3 regions of the Bacillus sp. XB1 genome follow, and region 3 is predicted to be linked to each of the others. Evidence: riboswitches for the same ligand, from Rfam matches in the RefSeq annotation. Region 3 holds a riboswitch; each other region holds the start of a gene.
The links. Region 3 has a riboswitch for S-adenosylmethionine ahead of ACK1U5_RS11345 (Na+/H+ antiporter NhaC family protein). Riboswitches for the same ligand answer to the same signal wherever they lie in the genome.
Positions count from the first base shown of each region.

Region 1: another riboswitch for S-adenosylmethionine. It lies ahead of ACK1U5_RS05360 (ECF-type riboflavin transporter substrate-binding protein); the one in region 3 lies ahead of ACK1U5_RS11345 (Na+/H+ antiporter NhaC family protein).
Region 2: another riboswitch for S-adenosylmethionine. It lies ahead of ACK1U5_RS26470 (peptide ABC transporter substrate-binding protein); the one in region 3 lies ahead of ACK1U5_RS11345 (Na+/H+ antiporter NhaC family protein).

Region 1 is NZ_JBNRIL010000001.1:1,061,943-1,068,786, reverse strand. Features, by position in the region: gene lepB (signal peptidase I) at 1-137, shown strand, start outside; gene ACK1U5_RS05370 (macrolide family glycosyltransferase) at 396-1,583, shown strand; gene ACK1U5_RS05365 (aspartate/glutamate racemase family protein) at 1,675-2,355, opposite strand; SAM riboswitch class I at 2,510-2,625, shown strand; gene ACK1U5_RS05360 (ECF-type riboflavin transporter substrate-binding protein) at 2,766-3,314, shown strand; gene ACK1U5_RS05355 (ABC transporter ATP-binding protein) at 3,325-5,025, shown strand; gene ACK1U5_RS05350 (energy-coupling factor transporter transmembrane component T family protein) at 5,018-5,818, shown strand; gene ACK1U5_RS05345 (YjcZ family sporulation protein) at 5,955-6,062, shown strand; gene ACK1U5_RS05340 (sensor histidine kinase) at 6,164-6,844, opposite strand, start outside.
Region 2 is NZ_JBNRIL010000007.1:51,193-58,036, reverse strand. Features, by position in the region: gene ACK1U5_RS26470 (peptide ABC transporter substrate-binding protein) at 1-1,317, opposite strand, end outside; SAM riboswitch class I at 1,450-1,554, opposite strand; gene ACK1U5_RS26465 (aldo/keto reductase) at 1,707-2,540, opposite strand; gene proC (pyrroline-5-carboxylate reductase) at 2,542-3,345, opposite strand; partial or broken gene ACK1U5_RS26455 (nicotinamide riboside transporter PnuC) at 3,462-3,563, shown strand; gene ACK1U5_RS26450 (GRP family sugar transporter) at 3,631-4,482, opposite strand; gene modB (molybdate ABC transporter permease subunit) at 4,783-5,457, opposite strand; gene modA (molybdate ABC transporter substrate-binding protein) at 5,463-6,269, opposite strand; gene ACK1U5_RS26435 (substrate-binding domain-containing protein) at 6,403-6,844, shown strand, end outside.
Region 3 is NZ_JBNRIL010000001.1:2,221,780-2,228,623, forward strand. Features, by position in the region: gene ACK1U5_RS11315 (DUF3922 domain-containing protein) at 1-84, opposite strand, end outside; gene ACK1U5_RS11320 (response regulator) at 258-890, opposite strand; gene ACK1U5_RS11325 (sensor histidine kinase) at 887-1,942, opposite strand; gene liaF (cell wall-active antibiotics response protein LiaF) at 1,942-2,682, opposite strand; gene ACK1U5_RS11335 (PspA/IM30 family protein) at 2,789-3,451, opposite strand; gene ACK1U5_RS11340 (lmo0954 family membrane protein) at 3,499-3,855, opposite strand; gene ACK1U5_RS11345 (Na+/H+ antiporter NhaC family protein) at 4,047-5,363, opposite strand; SAM riboswitch class I at 5,458-5,563, opposite strand; gene ACK1U5_RS11350 (DUF402 domain-containing protein) at 5,684-6,202, opposite strand; gene gltP (glutamate/aspartate:proton symporter GltP) at 6,271-6,844, opposite strand, start outside.

The DNA of each region.
Region 1 (6,844 bases), 1.2 Mb from region 3:
AATTATTTGTGTTAGGTGATAATCGTAATCATAGTAAAGATAGTAGGAATACACTTGGACTTATTGATGAGTCAAATATAATAGGTAAAGTAGAAATGGTATTTTATCCATTTGATCATATAAAATGGATAAAATAATTCTATTAACGATTCACGTTTTATAAAATCAATCATATATTAATAGCATAGGACAAGCAGAAAAGCTTGTTCTAACCTCACAGAACACTCCTTATCACGGTTAGGCATCTACATAGGTAGATGCTTTTTTTATGTTGATGACTGAAAATTATTTATCAATATAATGTAGCAAGCATATTAGGACTATTAGGGGAAGATTACTTGTACAAATAACAGTATGCTTAATTAAAACAATGAAATGTAAGGAGTGAGGAATAAGTGCTAAATATTTTAGTGGTTAATTTTCCAGCAGAGGGACATGTAAACCCTACATTAAATTTAGTAAAAGCTTTTACTAAACGAGGGGATAACGTACATTATATTACAACGGCAAACTTTAAGGATAGAATTGAAGATTTAGGAGCTACTGTACATATTCATCCGGATCTATTAAAAGAGATTTCTATTGATGCTGAAACCTCATCTGGGTTAAATGCTTTCTTTCATGTGCATGTTCAAACTTCTTTATATATATTAGAAATTACGAAACAATTATGTGAAAGTATAAATTTTGATTTCGTAATTTATGATATATTTGGCGCAGGAGAGTTAGTAAAGGAGTATTTACAAGTTCCAGGTGTAGTGTCCTCACCTATATTTTTAATTCCGCCAGAATTTTTGAAGACATTACCTTTTCATCCAAATGCAGATATGCCATTCCAACCAGAGGAAATCTCTGAAAAATTACTAAATCAGATGGAACATAAATTTGGAGTAAAACCAAAGAATAATCTTCAATTTATGAATAATAAGGGTGATGTTTGTCTCGTATACACAAGTCGCTATTTCCAACCTAATAACGAATCGTTCGGAGAAAATAACATTTTTATTGGACCGAGTATTTCAAAGCGTAAAACAAATATAAAGTTTCCACTGGAATCACTTAAAGAAAAGAAAGTTATTTATATTTCAATGGGAACACTGCTTGAAGGACTCGAACCATTCTTTAATACTTGTATTGATACTTTTTCAGATTTTGATGGGATAGTTGTAATGGCAATTGGTGATAGAAATGATATTTCTAAAATTAAGAAAGCACCAGATAATTTTATAATTGCTCCATATGTACCTCAATCAGAAATATTAAATGAAGCAGATGTTTTTATTACACATGGCGGTATGAATAGCGTACACGATGCCATTCATTATAATGTCCCATTTGTAATAATACCGCATGATAAAGACCAGCCAATGATAGCGCAAAGATTAACTGAGCTTGAAGCGGCACATAGACTATTGAAAGAACATGTTAATGTGCACACTTTAAAAGAGGCCGTAACAGATGTTCTTTCAAATGAAAAGTATAAACATGGTATAAGAAAACTTAATGATAGCTTTTTAGAATGTGGTGGTTCAAAAGAAGCAATTGCAGTTATTGAATCTCTTTTAAATAAAGTAAAACTTTAATCGGTAGGGATTTTACTACCCATAAATAGCGGGATAAATAGTCGTAACTGTATACAAGCATAGAGGTTCTCACCTTTATGCTTGTATATTCTTATCCAGCAAATTGCACAGCAGTATTTGCGTGTAAAAAAGCAGTATCAAAAACGGGAACAGTAAGATCATTTTGGGAGATAAGTAAAGGTATTTCAGTACAGCCTAATAATATACCTTCAGCGCCGTTTTGAATTAATGATTTTGTAATTTGTAATAACTTTTCTTTAGATGTTTCTGAAATGATCCCTCTACTTAATTCATCTAATATGACATGGTGGATAAAGGTTCTTTCCTCTTCATTTGGGATAATTGTCTCAATGTTATATTTCGCTAATCGTGATTTATAGAAATCTTGCTCCATCGTTTGTTTTGTTCCTAATAGTCCGATACGCTTTATACTCTGTTCTACCATTTCTTTAGCACTTACATCACCAATGTGAAGAAGCGGGATAGATATTGCTTGTTCTACTTCCTCGGCAAATAGATGTACGGTATTTGAACACATTAATAAACATTCAGCCCCAGATTTTTCAACTTTCTTTGCAACTGTAACTAGTTCATTTTTCACTTCTTCATATTGATGATTTTGTAATAAAGTAGTTACTTCACCAAAGTCCATACTATATAAAACTAACTTTGCATTTTGATCGTATTGAGAGAGTGTAAGTGTATTAATATGTTTATAGTATAATGATGTAGATTCCCAACTTAATCCTCCAATCAAACCAATAACTTTCATAATGCATTCCTCCCGAAACGATTTTGAATTTATTATTTCATAATTCCGATAAGAATACAATGATTTAAATGATCTATTTAACAAAAAAATAAAAATAGTAAGAAAAGTGTTGAAATTAACATTCTTTAGTGCCATAATACGAATTACAAATTAATACTTATCCAGAGAGGTGGAGGGAACGGCCCTAAGAAACCTCAGCAACCCCTATGCAATTTTATAGGAAGGTGCTAATTCCGCAGAGGACACGATGTGTTTTTTGAAAGATAAGAGGATTCTTGAACGTGAAAGAAAATGACCTCTTATGTAAGAGGTCATTTTTTTGTTGTATAGAAAGGGAGTGTCGATGCATAATTCATTTTTAAATTAAATATAGAGTAATAAAAGTTGACTAATATGAGAGGGGAATTGTCATGAACAAATTATCAACAAAGTTAGTAGTAGCAATCGGTATTGGAGCAGCATTATACGGGATATTAGGACTTTGGGGATTTTCTATTGCACCGAATACATTTATTAAACCAGCATTAGCTATATTAACTGTTTTTGGAGCATTATTTGGTCCAGTGGCAGGACTGTTAATCGGACTTATCGGTCATACCGTAACAGATACGATTGCTGGCTGGGGTATTTGGTGGGGATGGGTTATTAGTTCAGGTATTATTGGTTTTTCAATGGGGCTTATTCAAAAAAGAGTTGGTTTTAGTGTGAAAAACGGGTCATTTAAGAAGGGGGATATTTCTTATTTAGCAATTACTGGGCTAGTTGGTATTGTCATTGCTATTATATTTGCTGGGGCATTCGATATTATTGTGATGGGGGAACCATTTGACAAAATTGTTATACAAGTATTAGGAGCAACAATTTCCGATGTCATCGTTTTCTTAGTACTTGGATTGCCACTTACAATTGGTCTGGCGAAATCCAATAAGAAACATACACATTTAAAAATTGAAAAGTAGGGATGTCAACATGCAACCAATTATTTCGTTTGAACAATTCACCTTTCAATATGGGCATGCTGCGCAGCCTACTTTAAGTGATATTACCTTTCATATATACCCTGGGGAAAAAGTGCTAATTGCTGGACGAAGTGGTTCAGGAAAGTCGACATTAGCTCATTGTATAAATGGGCTAATCCCATTTTCTTACGAAGGGAATAGTACAGGTAACGTTTTAATTGCCGGTAAAGACCCGAGGGAAGGAAGTATTTTTGAACAAAGTAAACAGGTAGGAACAATTTTGCAAGATCAAGATGCTCAATTTATTGGTCTGACAGTAGAAGAAGATGTAGCTTTTTATTTAGAAAATGAATGTGTAAAGCAAGATGACATGAAAAAGATTGTTTCGGACTCATTAAGAAAGGTGAAGATGCATACGTTTCATAAACAAAGTCCACATGAATTATCAGGAGGTCAAAAGCAAACAGTTTCTCTAGCGGGTTTATTAACAACAAATGCGGATATATTATTGTTCGATGAACCGTTAGCTAATTTAGATCCACTAAGCGCCTTACATACGATAAAACTTATGAAAGATATACATGAACAATATAATAAAACGATTGTTATTATCGAACATAGAATAGAAGAAATTTTAAACCTGGATTTAGACAAAGTTATATTAATTGATGAAGGTAAAGTCATTGCGATAGGAACACCAAAAGAAATCTTAGCGTCAAATATATTACCACGTATCGGCTTAAGAGAGCCTATTTACATCGAAGCATTAAAGAGATTACATTTTGATAGTAATAATGACGTAATATATCCAATGGAAAACCTTCAAAAAGAAAAGGTAAGCAATGTTATAAAAGAGTGGATGGAGAAACAAGTCATATTAAAAGGGAATACTAAAAACAAGGAATTACTTAAAGTGGAGAATTTATCATTTTCATACTCTAATAAACAAAAAGTATTAGAAAATGTAAACCTTTCAATATATGAAGGAGAAATTGTGGCACTGTTAGGACATAATGGAGCAGGGAAATCAACATTAGCTCATAGTCTTATAGGCATAAACAAAATGAAAAATGGGAAAATCTTGTTAAAAGGTGAAGATATTAGTTCTTGGTCTATTCGTAAACGTGGGGAAATCATATCTTACGTGATGCAAAATCCAAATCATATGATTACACAGCCTACTGTTTTTGAAGAAGTTTCATTTACATTAACATTACATAATTTTTCTAAGGAAGAAATTAAGAATAGAGTAGAAGGAACTTTAAAAATTTGTGGTTTATATCCATTTCGTAATTGGCCAATTCAAGCACTAAGCTATGGGCAAAAAAAGAGATTAACAATCGCATCTGTATTAACAACAAATCCTAAACTTATCATATTAGATGAACCGACAGCGGGACAAGATTATTATCACTATAAACAATTTATGTCTTTTATTAAAAACCTAGCTAAAAAGGGAATTTCATTTGTTTTTATCACTCACGATATGAATCTCGCGCTAGAATATACAGACCGTGCAGTAGTTCTACATGAAGGGAAAATTATTGCGGATAATACAGTGTTTGATGTATTAGGCGATCAAGAAACGTTACAAAGAGCCAACTTAAGAGAGAGTTCTTTAACCAAGCTTGTTAAATTTAGTGGGATTGCATGTCCAGAAAAATTTATGGAGCTTTATTTAGACAGTAATAGGAGGGAGGAAGGTGCATAGTACATATTTTCATCGTATGGATGGGATAGTGAAATTGTTTTTATTTATTTTTTGTATGACGCTTACTTTTTTGTTTTTTGATTTTCGGGTGTTGCTAATATTATTTATTATTGGGTGTATCGGGCTCAGCATTGCTAAAATTCCATTTCGTAAAATTTTAATTGTTTTTAGTGTCATATTTACATTTAGTTTATTAAACTCTGTCATGATTTTATTGATTACACCAACTCATGGATCTGAATTAACTGAATCATATACCGCGTTTTTACATGTTGGATATGCAACGATTACATATGAAACATTATTTTATGCAGCTACACTTTCATTAAAGTATTTTACGTTATTACCATTTACACTTCTTTTTATTTACACGACAGATCCAAGCGAATTTGTAAGTAACTTAAGTAAACTTGGTATTCATTATAAGATTACTTATGCAATAAATATTGCACTACGTTATATTCCTGACATCCAGTCTGAGTATAAAATTATTAAACACGCGCAAGAAGCGAGAGGGGTGGCTTTTGAAAAAGGAGAAGCAAGTTTATGGGTTCGTATGAAGAACCGTGTTTTAATTTTCTGGCCACTGATCATTCATTCTCTAGAAAGAATAGATACGGTTTCAAATGCAATGGATTTAAGAGGATTTGGAAAGAAGGATAAACGTACATGGTTTTATACAAGTAAGGCGAAACGTGAAGATTTCATCGCTTTATTTGCCGGTATTTTCATATTTATTGTTGCGGTATATTTAAAATTAAACGTATTTCAAAACTTTTGGTATCCATTTTAAAGCACTCTTTAAACGAGTGCTTTTACTTATTTTTATGTAGACATGCTCAAAAAAGGGATATATACATAATGTATAATACGAACCAGTTAAAATGATCAACTACCTATTAGTTTTCAAACCAAAAGGAGGAGAAAATATGAGTTACGGTGGTTCTTGTGGTTTTGGTGGAGGTTTCGCTTTATTAGTTGTGTTATTCATTCTATTAATAATTGTAGGATGCAGCTGCTGGGGCGGAGGATACTAATTTTTAATTAGTCTTCACAAATGTAAACTAAAAAAACATTGAAGATACTTATGTATCGAAACAAATAAAAAAGGAGCGACTATGCTCCTTTTTTATTTGTTTTAATGCGTATTCTTACTATATTTCGGGAACGTAATCGTTAAAGTCGTTCCTTTACTAACGATACTTCGGATTTTTAAACTTCCATGCATCGTCTCAATAATCTTAACAGCAACCATTGTACCTAAACCGGTTCCTTTTGTTTTTGTACTAAAATACGGTTCACCGAATCGATGTATTTGCTCCTGTGACATTCCAACTCCGCTATCTTCAATTCGTATTTCAACTTTACTATTATTGATAGATGAGGAAATATTTAAGGTACCACCATTAGGCATCGCTTCAATACTGTTCTTTATTAAGTTTAAAAAACATTGTTGAAAGTGCTGTTTATTACCAACAATGGTTGCCTCAGAAAAATCCTGTGTAATATGTATCGTATTCATATTACACAATGGCAATATCATATTAATAACCCGATTTAACTCTTGTTTTATTGAAATTTGATCTAATTTTTCTGGAGCAGGTTTGGCAAACGTTAAATAATCATCGATAATTTCTTGGGCACGATTTAACTCTTCAAGTATATGTTTAATATATTCGTCTCTTGACTCAGGAGTTAAATTCGGTGTTTTTAAAAGCTGTGTAAATCCTTTTACAACCGTTAAGGGATTCCTTACTTCGTGCGATATACTTGCAGCGAGTTGGCTAACAATCTCCATTTTTTCCATTTTAATTAATTT
Region 2 (6,844 bases), on a different contig from region 3:
GATTTCGTAGTCACCTTTTAATAAAAGCGAAACTTGTTGCTTACGCGGTTGCGGTTTTATATTTACTGTTAATCCATCTAGATTCTTTTCTAGTTGTCCTTTTAAGAATTCACCAGTTTTCTTATCAAGGTCAGCATCACTCGTTAATAATTCTAATGTTATCTTTTCAGAACCAAGCTCTTGTTTAGCTTTTTTCCATAACTCTTGTGCAGATTTTGTATCAACTTTTGTTAAATCGCCATTTGCAGTACGGAAGTCTTTTCCTTCAGGTCCTTTTGCAAAGTTTTTTGGAACGAGACCAAATGTTGGTGTAGATCCATCATTTAATAACGTATTTACAAAGGATTTTCTATCAATTGTTTGATCAATTGCTTGGCGTGCAGAAACGTTTTGAAGCACTTTGTTTTGTTGATTCATACGTAAAAATTGTACGCCTACGTTTGGACGTTCTTTAAAGTTAGCATCCTTTTTATATTTATCGACGAAGTCAGATGTTAGTTTTATACGATCTAATTGTTTTGACTCGAATAAATTTACTTCTGTTGATTTTTCTTTTACGATGTTAAAATTGATTTCTTCTAGTTTGACAGTATCTTTATCCCAATAGGTAGGGTTTTTCTTGAATTTAAAGCTTTGTTCGTGCTTCCAATCGCTTAGTGTAAAAGCTCCGTTGTACAAGATTGTATTATCTTCTAAAGCGTACTTATCACCTTGTGCTTTAAAGAATTCCTCGTTAATTGGTAGAAATGTTGGGAACGCTGTTAAGCTAATAAAATACGGAACAGGACGCTCCAATTCTACCTCAAACGTATGGTCATCAACTGCTTTTACACCAAGTTGGTCGGCTGGAAGTTCTTTGTTGTTAATTTTTGTTGCGTTTTTAATATCAAAGAATAGAAATGCATATTCAGAGGCTGTTGCTGGATCTACGGCTCTTTGCCAAGCGAACACAAAATCTTTAGCTGTAACAGGAGTGCCGTTTGACCATTTTGAATCTCGCAAATGGAATGTGTATTTCGTTTTATCGCCACTTACTTCATGAGATTTTGCAACACCAGGAACAGGTTTGTTACCTTCACCAAGATTATACAAACCTTCAAATACGTTTCTCATTACTTGACCAGAATCAGTATCTGTAGCACGAGCCGTATCCATTGTTCGTATTTCAGTAGGTGAAGATAAGTTTAAAACCTGTTTACTAGGTGCCTCGTCTTTTGCATTTGCTCCGCTTGCTTCGTTTTTATAACTACCGCAACCAGTTAATAAAATACTTACTCCTACAACTGATGCAATACCGGGTACAAACTTCTTTTTCATTTGATTTTCCTCCTAAATAATTAAGTTTGGATGATGATGAGGGAAATGAAAAATAAAAAATCCCTCTTTTCATATTGAGAAAGAGGGATTTTTACGTACAAGTTATGCACCCGTATATAAACGAAGTCCCTCATTCTATCTTTCAAGCATAAAGCTTGCAGGAAGTGGCACAGTATTCAAAATGAACCTGTTGCCGAGGTTTCAAAGGGCCAGTCCCTCCACCTCTCTTGATACAATGAGTAAACGAATAAATTTTATTAATTTTTGTGTTTCTTTGATAATTCAAAATCTTACACCTTGAATAATGAAGTGTCAACTAAATGAAATATAGTTTAAATTTTCAGTTTTATTAAATGGAAAAATCACTGCATAGGGCAGTGGTTTTTCTACTAGAAGTTAAAGTTATCTGGATCTGGACCAACGCGACGATCTTCATTTAAAGCTTGAATTGCTTTCATATCATCAGCACTTAATTCAAAGTCGAAGATGTTTGCATTTTCAATAATGCGATGTTCTTTAATTGATTTGGGAATTGTTACAACTTCGTTTTGTAAATCCCAGCGTAAAATAATTTGCGCAGTTGATTTATTATATTTTGTCGCAATTTCTTGTAACGTTGGATTATCTAGTTGTTGTCCTTGCATTAATGGTGACCAAGCTTCAAGCTGAATATTATGTTCTTTACAGAATGCATGTAACTCTTCTTGTGCTAAACGTGGGTGGTATTCCACTTGGTTGACCATTGGCTTAATTTCAGCAATTTCAAATACGTCTTGTAAGTGGTGAATGTGGAAATTACTCACACCGATAGCGCGAACACGGCCATCTTTATAAAGTTTTTCTAATGCTTTCCATGATTCGGTATATTTCCCTTTTACAGGCCAATGTACTAAATATAAATCTAAATATTCTAGACCTAATTTCTCTAATGTAGTTTCAAATGCTTGAAGTGTTGTTTCATATCCTTGATCGCTATTCCATACTTTTGAGGTAATAAATAATTCTTCGCGTGAAACACCGGATTCACGAATCGCTTGTCCAACGCCTTCTTCATTTTGATAGATTGCTGCAGTATCGATGCTGCGGTAGCCATTTTTAATTGCTGCTTTTACAGAATCAATTACTTCTGAACCATCTTCTACTTTAAAAACACCTAAACCAAACCAAGGCATTTTTACACCGTTATGTAATGTTGTATAGTCTTTTAAACTTGTTAAAATCATATTATTTCCCCCTAGCTTTTTTGTTTGTTGCTTCTACTGCTTTTTGAATTGCCTCTGAAAAATTATATTCGTATAAAGTTTTGAGACCCTCAGCTGTGGAACCACCTGGCGTTGTTACTTGTTCGCGGAGGTTAGCTGGATTTTGCGTTTGTTCGAGCATAGAAGCAGAGCCAGAAATCATTTGAATGACAAGATGTTTTGCGGTTTCTTCATCGACTCCATAACTTTTTGTTGTTTCAATTAAGCTTTCAGCAAAGTAATAAAGGAAGGCTGGTGCACTTCCAGTAACTGCAGTAAGCTGATGAACTTCTTCCTCAGTACAAAGTTGCGAAGTACCAATACCTTTTAAAAGCAGTTGCAGGGTTTCTTGATGCATCTCATTTACTGATTGTCCCATTGTATATAAGGAGATAGATTTTCCAATTTCAGCAGCTGTATTAGGCATAATCCAAGCAACAGGCGTGCCCTTTGGGAGTCTAGCTTCTAAATAAGATGGTCCAATGCCAGCTGCGACTGTTACGACTAGTTGATTTGATATTAACGGAGATAGCTCAGCTAATAACTCTTCATGAGCAGAAGGTGGCATTGCTAAAACAACCGTATCAACAGATGTAACATGCTGTTTCCAATCTGTTGCAGTAGACACATTATATCGATGTTGTAACTGTTTTAGCTTTTCTACGTTGCTTCGATTAGAGACGATAATTTCTTCGATGTACTCTTTGCTTGTTTTAAGTAATCCGGAAAATATAGCTTCTGCCATACGACCGGCACCAATAAATAAAATTCGATGTTTAGTTAGCATATTCTTTATTCCTTTCTAGTAGAGATATGTTATAAAAACGATATCATCTTTAAGAGAATGTTGTAAAAAGAAAAGACTTACCGTAGATGGAATGGATAATGAGAAGGCGGAAATTCATGCTAATATTAACTGTTATTAATCTCTTTATATGTGTAGCTGGTTTGCTAGAGTGGAAGAACAATTATAGGGGGCAAGAACATACAAATAATTATATCTAGAAAATAATTAGAATTGAAAAACCCCTGAAGCATATATGCTTCAGGGGTTTACTAATAGAATATAAGATTATGCTTTTGTCATACCAAGTAATACAGCGCCGCCGATAATTAAAACACTACCTAGTGCAATAAAGATCAATTGACGTTTTGTTTTCTTTTCACCTAAGAATACAATCGCACCGAATGTTGAGATAACGATTCCAGTTTGAGATAATGGGAAGCTTGTTGCTACTCCAACACGTGGTAATGAAAGAAGTAAGAATAAGTTTCCAGTTCCCCATAGTAAACCAGACAAAGCATTACGGATTGCATATTTGTTAAACGGTTTATGTTTAGACGTCAGTACAACCGCACCAACAAACATACCAACTGCTTGTGGTAAAATAGCAGACCAACCATCAATATTATACCAACGAATAATAATTACATATACAAGATAGCCGAAAGTAGAAACAATTAAAGTAAGAAGTCCTTTTTTCAATTGTCCAGGTGGCTGAGCATTTTCTTTATCATCTAATGATGTGAATACAACACCAACTACAATTAATAGGATTGCAATCGTTCCCAGAATGATCGTTGTAGTAGTAGTCCACTCACGGAAAGCGATAACCCCAAAGATAGAAGTTGCAACAAGTTGCATACCAGTAGAAATCGTTACAGTAGTTGAAACACCTAGTTTTTCAACTGTTTTTAATTGGTTTACTTGTCCTAAAGCCCAGAATAAACCTGAAATAAAACCAACAATTAAGATTGTCATTGTTAAAGCTGGTTGAGTAAATACATACATAATTGTTGCGAAGAATAGAGCACCGATTGTCATACCTACCGTTTGGCTATATGCACCACCGCCCATTTTTACGCTTACTAATAAGATGTTTCCCCATGCAATTGCAGGAAGAAGCGCTAATAAAATGTCCATTACAAGACTCCCTTCGGTTTGCTATACCAATATAGTTACATATCGTTCTAACGATCGGTAATGCCCCACTAATAGAGTAGAAGATTACCGATCGCTAAAACAGGATGAAGAATTCACAATATAAATGCGTTTTCATTTCTTCATTTTTTGAAACACCTCCATATAATAACAGGAAATTGCCTATTTTAGAAAGTGAATTCAAATAAAATGTATATTTAAATAAGAGGTAAAATTCAGTTATTTCCCATTGGTATATTTTATTTCCTAAGAAATAAAGAAGCAGCTTCGACAAAAGCTGCTTTAAGAGTTAGTAATTCTTTTATTAATAAGTTGAATACATAGTAGAAATACGAGTGACATACCGATAGTAATAACTACAAGTGTCCAGGCGAGTTGCATATTACTTGCATCAATAGCCATGTAAATTGCAGTTGGGATTGTCTGTGTTTTACCAGGAATGTTCCCAGCAAACATGAGTGTAGCACCAAACTCACCGAGCGCGCGGACAAAGCTCAAAATCATCCCGCTTAGTAAGGCAGGAAATGCGAGTGGAAGTGTAACGTGCAGAAAAACTTGATATTCACTTGCGCCAAGGTCACGAGCACTTTCTTCAATTTGTACATTTGCGATAGAAAATCCCGTTTTCGCTGATTGGTACATAAGCGGAAATGCAACAACTGTAGAAGCGATAATCGCAGCAGTAGATGTGAACATAATAGACTGCTGAAATAATGATTCAACCCACTTTCCGATCGGGCTGTTGTTTCCAAAGATGATAATGAGAAAGAAGCCGATAACAGTTGGTGGAAGTACCATTGGTAATAAAAATATGGTTTCTAATAGTACTTTATATCGCCATGAGGAGCGAGCTAGTGCTCGCCCGACAATTGTCCCTAAAATTGTAACGAGAATAGTGGCGCACGCAGCTACTCTTAAAGATAGAAAGACAGGCGATAAAATAGCATCAATGCTCATAGTGATTACGACAGAACTGTAAATCCATATTTCTTAAAGATAGATTGTGCATCTTTTGACTGCAAATACTCATAAAATGAAGTCGCCTCTTTCTTATGTTTAGATTCCTTTATAACACCTAAAGGATAGTGGATTGGCTCATGAGAAGTAGCTGCTGCTGTCTCACCAATCTTTACTTTATCCGAAATGAGAGCATCTGTTTTGTATACGATGCCAGCATCGACATTCCCTGTTTCTACATATGTTAACACTTGGCGAACATCTTTTGTAAATACGACTTTATTTTGAACATCATTCCAAAGGTTTTCGTGTGTTAGAGAAGCCTTTGCATATTTGCCAGCAGGTACAGATTCAGGTGTACCAAGTGCAATTTTTTTGATTTTCTCATCTTTTAAATCTTGAAATTTTGTAAGTGAACTATCTTTAGGGATGACTAGAACTAGTTCATTTCCAAGAAGATTTTTCCCTTCTTTTTCACTAATGAATCCTTTTTTTACAAGGGTTTGGAATTTATCTCCTGCTGCAGAGAAGAATAAATCAGCAGGTGCACCTTGTTCAATTTGTTGTTGAAGTGCTCCAGAAGCACCGAAGTTAAAAGAAAGTTTGATATTTGGCTCTTTTTCTTTATATTGTTTTTCGATTTCTTTTAATGCATCTTGTAAGCTTGCAGCAGCTGAGATAGTCAGTTCAACTGTTTTATCCTCTTTAGCAGCTGACTTTGTATGCTTTTCCCCACTTGTACAAGCAGCACTAAATATAAGAAGGAAAGAAAGTATAAGTGCCCCGATGGAACGTAATGTAAATTTATTCATAAAAAAATCCCCTTTCGTTTTGATACATCTAATTATAACTAATTATATCTAAATATAACTAGTTATAATTGAATGTAATTTGAACATATATCTATTTTTAAAAAATAGGAGAAATATTCTTTTCTTTGTTACAATGAAAGGAGAAAGTGAGGAATCGTCTATGGATCATCATTCCTACACAACGGAAGAAGTAGCAAAGCGATTAAAAGTATCAAAATTAACTGTATACGACTTAATTAAAAAAGGAGAACTTCCTTCTTATAGAGTTGGTAGACAGATGCGCATTGATGCAGCAGATTTAGAACAATATATAAAGCAAATGAAAACAGGGAAAATACAAGGTACTCCTGTAAAGAGCGAAGATAGTAGAGGCTTGGATACATGTATTATTAGCGGACAAGAACTAACGTTAGATATGTTGGCAAAACGTATAGAAAATCGCCTGCCAAGTTCAAATATATTAAGGGCATATCAAGGTAGTTTAACGAGTTTAATAAAAATGTATCAAGGAGAAGGAAGTATCGTTAGTCTTCATTTGTTTGATGGAGAAACGGGTACATATAATGTTCCTTACG
Region 3 (6,844 bases):
AACTAACATATACATTCTCCCCTTTATATGTACTGTTAACACCTCAATGATAACGCTTACATTATTTATCGTCAATAAAAACATTCAATAGTTTTAACGCCAAATCTATATTGTATCGAGCCAATAATCAGCGAGGAATTCCCCGCCAATTAAAGTTTCACTTTATCCCGCATTAACTGCCCGTAAAAGCCCGATTGGTGAGGGCTGATAATCAGTGGGGGAGGAACAACCTCCCCACTGATTAAAGTTTCACTTTATCACTTCGTTAATTGATGCCTAAATGCATAAATAACCGCCTGAGTACGGTCACTTACATTCAATTTATTTAATATATTACTCACATGTGTCTTTACCGTTTTCAGTGCAATAAATAACTCGTCCGCAATCTCTTGATTACTTTTTCCCTCTGCGATTAATAACAAAATCTCAAACTCTCTTTCCGTTAAATCATCATGCAAAGGTTGCTCTTTCTTTTGACGCATACGGGACATCATTTTCCCGGTAACTTTCGGCTCTAATACTGTTTCTCCATCATAAGTAGCTCGTACAGCATCAGCAATATCACTTGCTCTTGATGTTTTTAATAAGTAACTGGTCGCCCCAGCCTCAATAACAGGATACAATTTTTCGTCATCTAAAAAGCTTGTTACAACTACAATTTTTGCTTCTGGCCATTCTTGAATAATAGCACGTGTTGCTTCGACACCATCCATCTCATCCATAACAAGGTCCATTAAAATAATATCCGGCCTTAATTGCAATGCTAATTCTGATCCTTTTCTTCCATTCTCAGCTTCCCCTACTACTTCAATATCTGGCTGTGTCGATAAATATGCCGATACACCCATACGAACCATTTCATGATCATCGACAAGCAATACTTTTATCATACTTCTCCCCCTCTCTCAATCATAATCGGTACTTTTACTTCTATTTGTGTACCTTTGGCCGGGAAACTAAGTACCTTAAGTGTCCCACCAATTTCATGAACACGCTCTTGCATCGATCTTAGGCCATATGAACCAGCCTTATTAACCCCTACTTCAAACCCAACGCCGTCATCAATGATTTTTAAAATCGCATATTGATCAATTTTTCGAAGGCGCACTTCTGTTTTCTTTGCCTTCGCGTGTCGCAACGTGTTTGATAGCGCTTCTTGCACAATACGGAATAAATGATCTTCTACACCTTTTTTTAATTCTATTGGCTCAATAAGCCATTCAATTTTCATATGTTGTTTTCGCGATAATTCCGTTAATAATTCCTCTATACCTTCTGTCAGTTTCTTACCTTCCAATTGTACAGGACGTAAATGAAGGAGCAATGCTCTCATTTCTGATTGAGCATTTACAACCATATTTTCAACAAGTTGCAATTGTTTTTTTGTCACATCTGGAAATTCAGTTATTTGTTCATTAATCGCTGACATCATCATCGACATTGCGAAAAGCTGCTGACTTACTGAATCATGCAACTCCCTTGCTAAACGATGCCTTTCTTGAGAAATCGCTTCTTGTCTCATCTCTTCATTCCAATGAGCTCGTTCATTCGTTACTTTTTGAAAGAGTCCAGCTTGCTCCTCTAATCGACGAGCCAGAACGATTACTTTTCGTTCCACTTCATGAAATTCATCATCTGCAGTAAACGAAACATCGCTCGGAAAATTCCCTCGCTCTACTTCAAATAGAAAAGTATTTAATCCTTGTATACGCTGCTCTATATAATAACCGATTGCATATCCTACAATTCCCCCGATAAGTAAACTTGTAGTCATAATAAACAAGCCAATTGGAACAGAAGCGATGGATTCCTTCCATAATAAATCATACACTTGTTGCTCGCTTTTCCATACATATACAATTGTACAAATGAGTGCGATACTAACAGAGGACAACATAGAATAACGAATATACATCCACGAAATATTTTTTTGTTTCTTCATTATACTTTCCTCACTTCCGTATCGCCTACGACAAGCGAAGAAATAATTTTAATACGTCGAGGAGCCTCTTTATACTGCTCTGTTCTAAATGTAACATTGCGGTTAAACCCTGTCTCTTCATGACCTGGCAAGAGCACACGTCCGACAATAACAGAATGATTTAAAGAAAGTTCAATATCATACGGCACATATAAACGAATATTACCAACGACACCCCGAATAACAATTACCGTTTCCCCTTCTGGAATCATAGCAGTTGTTAAATCTATTTCCACATCACAAGCACCATATTGAACATTAATATCCTCAAGTTCATAAATATGATCCATCATTCGCACATTGCCTACAAACATATTTTTCAAATATGTTTCTGTACGATATATTTGCTTCTCTTCGTCTATAATCCCTTTTTCTTTAATTTCAACCTTCATTGCTTTTTGCTGATGCCCTTGTTGAATCAATTGATAACCAATTAAAGCTAAACAAGCAAATACGACAAGAACAAATGCTGCTGATGAAAATAAGAAAAATAAAAATACGATACCACCAACAAATAAAAATACATTTCCCCGTACATAACGATTCTTTTTACGATAATGCCTTCCAAACATAAGCATAATAAATGCAAAAATGAGACCACCTGGTTCAAAATGTCCAAGTATCATATCAAGAAAAAGACCGAATCCAAATATGATGAGGAGCATCCCCATTAATTGTGTCTTTGAAAAATGTTTCTTCATTTCAGCTCCCCCCTTCTTGTCACATATACATAGAAGAAAAGGCATTGCTTTCCAACACCTTTTCTCCTATCACTATATCATAAGCCTGTTTTATAATATACTACTATTATTTTGTTAACTCTTTCGTTAACGATACATCATTCTTTTCTTTCATTTCACGCTCAAGTTTTGCAATTTTCATATCAAATGTATCACGCTCATGCTCTTCATTCATACGAGTTTCTAAGTCACGAATGTGATCTTCAATTTCTTCAAATCGTAAGAACGGATTATTTTCATCCATTTTATGCATCGCAGTATTCATACGACGATTTGCATGTGCCATATTTTCACGTGCCATTAGTTCCATACGCTTTGCGTGCATTTCTTTTAATTTATTTTTCATTTCAGAAAGACGACGCTCTAACTCATCAATTTGCTCTACAACACCTGCATACATTTCTTCTAATCGAGTTACTTGACCTTCATAATAAGCTACCTCTTCTAACGCACGTTCGTGCAATTGCAATTCGCCTGCTTCTTGAGCAATGATAGCTTGCTTTGATCTTTTATTAACGAAATAACGTGCTTGCTCAAGCTCACGAGCAAAATTAGATTTTAATGTTTTATGACGCTCAATTAACTTCTCAATTTTTGTTATTTCACGCTCACTATCACGTAAATATTGGTTTAACATCGCAATTGGATTTTTTCTTTCCTTCTCATCTAACACGTTATGAAAATCAGCTAAAATTGCATCGCGTACACGTCCGAATAAAGATTGTTTCATTATAAATCTTCCTCTCTTCTACTTTTTTTATAATTTGATTTATTGTTTTAGTTTTTCATTAATTTGTTCCACTCATCTTCAAAGTTGCTATATGGTTTAGAACTTTCTGGAGCAGATTCAACAACTACATCTTTTTCTTTTTTCCACTCACGGTATCCGTAGTATAAAACCACTAAAGCAGCGATACCGATTAATGCTGGCGAATGAGAAAGTGCAATGGATAAACCGATTAAACCAACAATCCCCCAAGCTAACTTTCCAAAAAATGATTTAGCTCGCACAAATGATTTATAGCTCCAATATACAACTCCTGCTCCGATTGCAAATCCTACAATACCAGCAAGACTACCAAGAGCAATTAAAGCCAAAATACCGGCTGCGATAAACGCTAGAAATTGTTTCATCTTGTGCTTGCCTCCCTTCGATTTGATACTCTTATCTTAACTATTTTTTCATCTTTCCATAACGAGCTTAAGAACCGTTTTTAACTCAGACTTAAGACCGAGTCATATTCAGCCCTTTACAGCCCTTTACGCAAAAAAACGTGCAGAGTCTATCCTCTGCACGTTTTTTAATTACTAACATTCATATTAAATTAAGCTGTTTTATGATACTCTTTTTTCTCAGCTACTTTCGAAAACCTTGGAAACCCAATTAAAATAGAAGCAATCCCACATACTCCAACTAAGATTGGATAAAATGCATATGGCAACAATTCAACCGGAGATAACGCTGCAAATCCTGCTGCCGTTAACATTTGGGCACCGTACGGAATTAATCCTTGCACACAACATGAGAAAAGATCTAATACACTCGCTGATTTACGAGGGTCTATTTCATATTGATCTGCAATATTTTTTGCAAGCGGGCCTGTAAAGATAATTGAAATCGTATTATTCGCTGTACACATATTCGTCATACTCACTAAACCAGCAATACCAAATTCCGCTCCTTTTTTCGAACGAATATTACGTGTTAATATATTCATTAAATATTGAATACCACCATTATATTGGATTAATTCAACCATACCGCCAATTAATATAGCAAGTAATACTAACTCCATCATACCGCCCATTCCAGTCGTTACACTTTTAAAGAAACTTTCTAACGTGTAACTTCCATCTATAAGACCGATAACACCAGATAGTACAGTTCCACCAGTTAATACAATAAGTACATTCCAGCCAAGTAGCGCTGTAATCAGTACTCCTGCGTACGGTAAAATCTTTATCCAATCAAAGCTATGTGCTTTAATCTGCGTGTCACTCCCTGAAGTAACTATTACTAATAGTACAATTGTAATAATAGCTGCTGGTAACACAATTAAAAAGTTCGTTTTAAACTTATCTTTCATTTCTGTTCCTTGTGAACGAACAGCTGCGATTGTTGTATCTGAAATAAATGATAAATTATCACCAAACATCGCTCCGCCAACAACAGTAGCCATTGCAAGCGCAATTGAGATATCAGTTTGACCACTAATACCTACAGCAATCGGCGCTAATGCTGCAATTGTTCCCATTGAAGTTCCCATCGCTAATGAAATAAATGCACCAATAACAAAGATTCCAGCTACGATAAATCCTGGCGGTAAAATAGTTAACGCTAAATTAACAGTTGAGTCTACTCCACCCATTCCTTTAGCAGTTTCAGAAAATGCACCTGCAAGCACAAAAATTAATACCATAATCATAATATCCGGATTTCCTGCACCTTTAGCGAACCGCTCTACTTTCACATTAAAACTTTCTTTACGATTCATCACTAAAGCGACTCCTACAGCAATTGAAATCGCTACAAGTATCGGCAATTTATAGAAATCACCTGTAATAATCCCAGAACCAATAAATAGCGCCAAAAATATCCCAAGTGGTAATAAAGCTAAACCATTTCCTCTCGTTTCTTTCAAAGTACCATCTCTCCTTAGTTTCAACCTTTTTCTAATGAATAACAAAAGACCTCTTCCGATGAGAAGAGGTCTTATACATCTATAAGAAACGCTCTTCTCATCTTTCAAGCACACGCTTGCTGGATTTGGCACAGCACTCTGAAATCGAGTCCGCTGCCGAGGCATCGTAGGGCCAGTCCCTCCGCCTCTCTTTATAAGAAGGTTTCATATTTATTTTTTAATAATAATTTCTTCCCTAACTTTACTCGCTTACAAAACAAAAGTCAATTATTTTTTGTATAGATTTTTTTGGTAATTATACAAAAATTTGAATACAACAATCATTTTAACTTTTCTATTTCTTCTTTTAATATTGAAATCCAATAAAATTCACTATTTTTTATTGTTGCTAATATCCATTTCGTAGTGTACCAAGCTAACTCATACTCTTCCTTCGTGACATCGCCACTTTTATAAGCATCCTCTAGCTCCTCTTCATCTAATACATACACCTTACCGCTAGGTAATAATACTACATCTAAATATAAATCATCAAAATAAGGTAAACCACGATCATCTATTTTATATTCTTTCGCCACATCGATATAATATTGCACTAATTTTTTCTGATCATCTAACATAGCGGTAATCGCAAAGTTTTTCCCGTCTATGAAATATTGAATCCACGTATACTGATCCGCTGCAATACAAAGTTCTTCACCATCATATTCTTTACAACTAGACTCTCTCACCTTTTTTATATCCAGTATTCCGAGCATTCCCTCTTCCACTTGCTTAACCGTATAACTCTTTTCTATTAGTCTCTTCCACGAAGAACCGTCACCATATTTACGTTTCATTATGTCTGCTCCTCTTCTATATACAGAAAAGCTCCCACATATTATGTGAGAGCTTGTTCATATTATAATTAAGCCGCTTGACCCTTTTCAGAAATCTCTTTTAAATAAGCTTGTCCTTTTTCAGCGTCATATTGACCTTCCCACTTAGACATAACTACAGCTGCTAAAGAGTTTCCTACAACGTTAACTGCTGTACGAGCCATATCTAAAATACGGTCAATACCAGCAATGAACGCTAAGCCTTCAGGTGGAATACCTACTGTACCAAGTGTCGCTAATAATACAACGAATGATACGCCCGGTACACCTGCGATACCTTTTGATGTAACCATTAATACAAGCAATAATGTAATTTGTTGTGTAATAGATAAATCAATACCGTACATTTGCGCTAAGAAAATAGCCGCAATTGCTTGATATAAAGTTGATCCATCTAAGTTAAATGAATAACCTGTCGGAATAACGAAAGATGTAATTGCTTTCGGACAACCGAATTTCTCCATTTTCTCCATGATTTTTGGTAAAACTGTTTCTGAGCTTGCTGTAGAATACGCTAAGATCAGCTCGTCTTTTAAAATCTTAAAGAATTGGAAAATGTTGATTCCAAATATTTTCGCTGTAAGTCCTAAGACAACTACGACG